DNA from 2 places in the Peribacillus sp. TE19612 genome. Region 1 is predicted to be linked to the other one. Evidence: riboswitches for the same ligand, from Rfam matches in the RefSeq annotation. Region 1 holds a riboswitch; the other holds the start of a gene.
The links. Region 1 has a riboswitch for S-adenosylmethionine ahead of mtnK (S-methyl-5-thioribose kinase). Riboswitches for the same ligand answer to the same signal wherever they lie in the genome.

Region 1 (3,417 bases):
TTAAATATTGATGTCCCCGGAATGGCGAATATTTATGATTAATCGTTTTTTCAGCGGCAGACTGCAAACTTTTGACGATATGTTCCGGAGTCGGCTGATCAGGGTTTCCCTGGCCTAAATTAATGACATCATGTCCTTGCTCCGTGATTGCATTGACTTTTGCTACTAGTGAAGCAAAAAACTGCTTGGGCAGGTCCTGAAGCAGCCCGGATTTTTCGAATTGCACCATTTATACACCTTCTCTGAAATTTCTTGAAATTCTAGTCACAAATGATATATGTTTATCGTAGTCTTGTAAAGCATTTTTTACATGTGGGGGTTTTAACGATGAAGTGGAAAATAGCTTGTATTCAAATGGATATAGCCTTCGGGCAACCAGATATCAATTTTCAGGTTGCAGAACGATGGATGGAAAAAGCAGCTCGGTCCGAGCCCGATATCGTCATATTACCAGAGCTTTGGACAACCGGATACGACTTGACCAGGCTGAATGAGATTGCTGATCAAGAGGCAGAAAAAACGATTGAATTTCTTAAAACACAGGCACAGAAACACCAGATTCACATCATCGGCGGTTCCATTGCAAAAAAAACAAGCAAGGGAATCTATAACACCATGATCATCATCGATAAACACGGAAAGCTCATTAAAGAATATGATAAGCTTCACTTATTTCAATTAATGGATGAACATCATTTCCTGCAGCCAGGTGAAAAAGATGGTTTATTTACTCTTGATGAAAAAATATGTGCCGGGTTCGTTTGTTATGACATTCGTTTCCCTGAATGGCAGCGGGCCCATACCGTTCAAGGCGCGGAAGTTCTATTCGTTACGGCTGAATGGCCAAAGCCGAGACTCGATCACTGGAGAGCCTTATTGATAAGCCGTGCCATCGAGAACCAAGCCTATGTTGTAGCCGTTAATCGTACAGGTTCGGATGTCAATAATATATTTGCGGGCCATTCCTTGATTATTGATCCATGGGGGAATATCATAAGTGAAGCCGGAGAAGGAAACGAACTATTGACAGGCACCTTGGACTTCAACAAAGTTACGGAAGCACGTAACAAAATACCTGTATTCGAAGATCGCCGTCCTGATTTTTATTAATTTACCCATTGACAAACTATTTAAAAAGTTGATATTATTTTCCCGAAGATTAAAATTTCAGAAAACATTTACTCTTATCAAGAGCAGGCTGAGGGATAAAGGCCCTATGAAGCCCAGCAACCGACTGTAATACCATTGTGAAATGGGGCGGATTCTCCGCCGGATTATTAAATCCACAGAGCACGGTGCTAATTCCACCAGAATTCATTTTCTGGAAGATAAGAGGTCCGAAGCCAAAACTTCTGCCTCTTTCTATATGAAAGAGGCTTTTTTATTCTTATTTTGAATCTGGAGGGGAAAAGAATGACTCAAAACCATTCAAATTTTAAGAGATTGACAAACGAAACAGCTATAACCCTTGCAAAAAAACTTGGGTTGGTCAATGCGGATGCAAGTTTGAAATGTAATGAAATCGGCGATGGAAACTTAAATTATGTTTTTCATATTACAGACACGGTCACAAACAAAGGTATAATAATCAAACAAGCGGTCCCTTATGCCAAGGTACTTGGTGAAAGCTGGCCGCTGACATTGAAAAGGGCAGCCATTGAAGCGAATGCGCTGATTCATTTCAGAAGTTATTGCCCCGAATTCGTACCGCAAGTCTACTATTCGGATGAACAGCTGGCCATCACAGTCATGGAGGATTTATCGCACTTGAAAATCGTTAGAACAGGATTGATTGATGGCGATTCATATCCATTGCTTTCACAGCATATTGGTGAGTATGTTGCGAAGACGGCATTTTATACATCCGATTATCATTTAGAACCCTCCTCGAAAAAGGAGGTGGCCCGACATTTCACGAATCCCGAACTCTGCAAAATCACTGAGGTCTTTATTTTCACGGATCCATTTTTTGAGGAACTCCCGGGAGATTTCGAGGTGGAATTGACTGATGCCGCCAAAAATATATGGAATGATCAAGAAGTGATACTTGAGGTCGCCAAGCTGAAACAAAGCTTTGAAACCGAGCAGGAAGCCTTACTTCATGGAGATTTACATACTGGAAGTATATTTGCAAGTGAAACTGAAACAAAGGTTATTGATCCTGAATTCGCTTTTTATGGGCCCGTTGGTTTTGACCTTGGTCAATACACCGCCAACCTTCTTTTTCAGGCAATTACACGAAATGACGCTGGTAAGGAAGAGATTTTCTCACACCTTCATGAATTTTGGAATGCCTTTGAAGAAACTTATACCGAATTATGGGAAGCCCAAAATAAAAGCCCATTCCGCCATGTGAAAGGGTATCTGCCTTATTTGCTGACAAAATTCAAAAAAGATGCATTCGGTTTTGCAGGCTGTGAACTGATTCGGCGAACCATTGGCCTTTCCCATGTTGCCGATTTAAACGTCATTGAAAATAAAGAAACAAGGATCGCAGCCAAAACGGCAACATTGGAAATCGGTACTTTATTAATTAAAAAACGGGAGGAATTGGATGTTCCAGCCGTCATTGAAGCGTTGAAGCAACGGACACTGCCATCTTACTCAACCATTTAAAAGGAGACCTGAACATGACTACAATAGCACCCTTACCATATTCGGTACATTGGGATGATACCCATATTACATTATTAAATCAACAAGCCCTTCCTTCCATAACTGAATTTATAGAACTTCATTCTGTTGATGATGTATATGACAGCATTTTGACTTTAAAAGTTCGCGGTGCCCCTGCAATTGGACTGACGGCAGCATTTGGTGTTGCACTTGGTGCCAAGCAGGAAACAACCGCTGATTTAGGGGAATTCAAGAAAAATGTAACGAGGCATATTGAAAAACTCGCCTCTTCACGGCCTACTGCAGTCAACCTTTTTTGGGCTTTAAAGAGGATGGAGAACACCTTGCAGGCTGCGCAAAGCATTTCAACTGCCAAGGAAGCACTTGTAGCGGAGGCTAAAGCCATCTTTGCTGAAGATGAAGAAATGTGCAGGAAAATCGGGGAACATGGTTTATCCCTATTCACTAGAGGTGATTCCATTCTAACGCATTGCAACGCTGGGGGAATTGCCACGGCTCGGTATGGCACAGCCTTGGCTCCCTTCCATCTGGCTAAAGAAAAGGACTTTCCGCTAAAAGTGTATGCATGTGAAACCAGGCCTGTCCTGCAAGGGGCGCGTTTGACTGCTTGGGAATTGATGCAAGCGGGGGTGGATGTCACATTAATTTCTGATAATATGGCTGCCCATACGATTCACCAGAAAGGAATAAATGGAATTATCGTCGGGGCCGACAGGATTGCGGCCAATGGAGATACAGCCAATAAAATCGGGACATTGGGATTGGCCATATTAGCCAAGC
Region 2 (3,417 bases), on a different contig from region 1:
CGATTGTTACGGATGGCACCAAAGTGACGGTAGGTTTCAAAGAAGAGCAATTCGAACAGGTTTGGAACTGAAATTTCACAAAATATTTGGTTAATTCCTTACTTAAACAAACAATCTACCTTATAATGGAATAGATAAAATAAGATGTACATATGGAGGGTTAATTATGACAACAACACCAAAAGAACTTCGTTACACTAAAGAACATGAATGGGTCAAAACGGAAGATGGAACAGTGCGCATTGGAATTACGGCATTCGCACAGTCCGAGCTTGGGGACATCGTATTCGTTGAGCTTCCGGAAATCGGCGATGAATTGAAAGCGAACGAACCATTTGGAAGTGTTGAATCCGTTAAGACCGTTTCTGAGCTTTATGCACCTATCAGTGGCAAGGTTGTTGAAGTAAACGAAGATTTAAGTGACAACCCTGAATATGTAAATGAGTCTCCTTATGAAAAGGCATGGATGGTCGTGCTTGAACCATCTAATGTCAGTGATATTGAAAACTTGATGAGCGCTGAAGAGTATGAGAGTTTAATCAACGGTTAAAAAGAAAGGAGAGGGGGGACTGAAAAGGCCTGCTCTCTTTTTCATTTGTACAGTGGGTGAGTTGCGCACATAATTCGTGAGATGGAGTGATGACATGGAGTGGGACGAATTCGATAAAGTGATCATTGTAGAAGGCAGTTCCGATAGAAGAAAAGTTGCCTCCGTTTTAAATGAAGATGTGGAAATAATATGTACGAATGGGACCATATCATTAACTAAGCTGGATGAATTAGTGGATGAATTGATGGACCGTGATGTTTATCTCCTTTTTGACGCAGATGAATCAGGAGAAAAGCTGCGGAAGCAGTTCCGAAGGGAAATGCCGGAAGCGAACCACCTGTATATTAATAAAATGTACAAAGAAGTGGAGAGCTCACCCGAACATCATATCGCAACTGTGCTCCTATCTGCCAATATGAATGTGAAAATGAAATTTCTAAGTCAAAGGGTGAACGACTAATTGATGCAAGAATGGAAAGAAGAAGAGTGTAAGCTTGCTGTTGGAAATGGGGAAACCTTTTGCTTATATTTATATACACCTTTATGCGGCACCTGTCAGGTGGCCTCCAAGATGCTGACGATATCCTTGGAGCTTTTTCCGGAATTGAAGGCAGGCAAAATGAATATGAACTATGTCCAAGCAATTGCCGAATCATATGAAATCGAAAGTGTTCCTTGCTTATTGCTTTTCAAAGAAGGGCAGCTGCACAAAAAAATATATGCCTTTCAATCCGTTCCTTATTTGTACGGATTGCTTAAGGAAATCAGCTAGGAAACCAATCAGAAACGCGGTTGGTTTTCTTTGTTGCTAACATTTGAATGAGAGAAGAAAAAAACAAAGAATATTCTAACAATTCATTGACTGATTTAATCTAAAATGCTATATTTTGAATAAAGTAATGGCAGAATTTAATAGTTCTTATCAAGAGTGGCGGAGGGACTGGCCCGACGAAGCCCGGCAACCGGTATAAATTTTTATATACGGTGCTAATTCCAGCAGAGTGTTGGCTCTGGTAGATGAGGTGTGTTCTTGAAACCTCTTCTTATTGAAGTGGTTTTTTTGTTTATAAAAAAGCCGGATTTCATATAATTCCAACTAAATCCATAGAAAAAGGTGAATTCATATGTCAGAGAAAAAGTTGCGCTTCGAAACATTGAGTGTTCATGGCGGTCTGCAAGCTGATGAAACAGGTGCCCGTGCCGTTCCTATCTACCAAAGCAATGCATACTTGTTCAAAGACACCGACCATGCAGCGAATTTATTTGGCCTAAAGGAGAATGGCTATATATATACACGGCTTCATAATCCCACGGTCAGTGTTTTTGAGGAAAGGATGGCCTTATTGGAAGGCGGTATCGGCGGATTGGCAACAGCAAGCGGAATGGCCGCCATCTCACTTTCAATCCTGAATATCGCTGCTGCAGGGGATGAGATTGTTTCTGCCTCTACATTATATGGCGGTACGTATAACCTTTTTGAAAATACTCTTCCTAAATATGGGATCAAAGTGAAGTTCGTTTCTCCCGATGATCCTGAAAACTTCAAAAGGGCGATTACGCCAAGAACTAAAGCCATTTTTGCTGAAACGATCGGAAATCCAAGTTTGAGGGTACTTGATATTGAAGCGGTAGCGGAAATCGCCCATGAAGCCGGCATACCTTTAATCATTGATAATACCTTCGCGACACCGTATCTTTGCAGACCGATTGATTTTGGAGCGGATATTGTCATCCATTCCGCTACAAAATGGCTTCTTGGAAATGGAACGACGCTAGGCGGTGTCATCGTGGATGGAGGGAAATTCGATTGGAACTCGCCAAACTACCCTGGCTTCACGGAGCCTGACCCAAGTTACGACGGTCTGGTATACGCCGAGGCAGTTGGACCTGCCGCATTCATAACGAAAGCCAGAGTCCAGTTGCTCCGTGATTTGGGTCCTGCACTAAGTGCCCAAAGTGCATTCCAGTTTACGCTTGGACTTGAAACGCTGCATGTAAGGATGAAAGAGCATCTATCGAACACCAAGTCTGTCATAAACTATTTAAAAAACCATCCTGCCGTGACCTGGGTTTCACATCCTGGTGATGAGGATCATCCCGATAAAGCCCTTGCGGATAAATATTTGCCAAAGGGAGCTGGATCTGTCGTGACATTTGGGATTCAAGGTAATCGCGAAGCTGGGGCAAAACTTATCAATTCGGTGGAATTATGGTCCCATGTGGCGAATGTAGGGGATGCGAAGAGCTTGATCATCCACCCAGCCAGTACGACCCATCAACAATTGAATGAGGCGGGTCTTGCGAAAGCGGGTGTAAGTGCCGATCAAGTCCGATTATCGATTGGGATTGAAAATGTAGAAGACTTAATAGAAGATTTGGAGCAGGCAATTGAAAAAGCGACGAACATCGTCTCCTTGACTTCCAAAACGCTTTAAGCAAAGTTCCTGTTCATTCTTGAACTAGAAATAATATACATTGCGCTCCTTTTTTATCTATGATAAAATTTCTCCATACTAAAGAACTTAATGATGTACAAATATTCTATATATTAGCTCTTATCAAGAGAGGTGGAGGGATGTGCCCGATGAAACCCGGCAACCGACAAGGAGATTTCCTTGGAAAGGTGCCAATTCACACAAAGTTTAATCACTTTGGAAGATGAGAGGAAGGCCTGTTTCTTCACCTGCCTTTCTGCTCATGCAGAAAGGTTTTTTCTATTTTAATTGGGAAAACTTTTACATGATAGGAGAAACAGACTAATAATGTAGAGAAATCAACTAAGTTCATAGGTTTTATTGGATAAAAGAGGTGAGGGTTAATGATAACATTGACGAAAGTCAGTAAGCTGTTCCGAACAGGAAAAGGAA

Region 2: linked by a shared signal. The riboswitch ahead of ACZ9AO_RS15415 (O-acetylhomoserine aminocarboxypropyltransferase/cysteine synthase family protein) and the one ahead of mtnK (S-methyl-5-thioribose kinase) in region 1 are both predicted to bind S-adenosylmethionine.

Annotation. Positions count from the first base shown of each region.
Region 1 is NZ_JBWCCL010000004.1:314,872-318,288, reverse strand. It holds gene ACZ9AO_RS09685 (pyridoxal phosphate-dependent aminotransferase) at 1-229, opposite strand, end outside; gene ACZ9AO_RS09680 (carbon-nitrogen family hydrolase) at 328-1,110, shown strand; SAM riboswitch class I at 1,182-1,335, shown strand; gene mtnK (S-methyl-5-thioribose kinase) at 1,414-2,616, shown strand; gene mtnA (S-methyl-5-thioribose-1-phosphate isomerase) at 2,631-3,417, shown strand, end outside.
Region 2 is NZ_JBWCCL010000008.1:99,634-103,050, forward strand. It holds gene ACZ9AO_RS15395 (arsenate reductase family protein) at 1-71, shown strand, start outside; gene gcvH (glycine cleavage system protein GcvH) at 167-550, shown strand; gene ACZ9AO_RS15405 (toprim domain-containing protein) at 645-1,010, shown strand; gene ACZ9AO_RS15410 (thioredoxin family protein) at 1,014-1,322, shown strand; SAM riboswitch class I at 1,467-1,574, shown strand; gene ACZ9AO_RS15415 (O-acetylhomoserine aminocarboxypropyltransferase/cysteine synthase family protein) at 1,675-2,985, shown strand; SAM riboswitch class I at 3,103-3,215, shown strand; gene ACZ9AO_RS15420 (methionine ABC transporter ATP-binding protein) at 3,369-3,417, shown strand, end outside.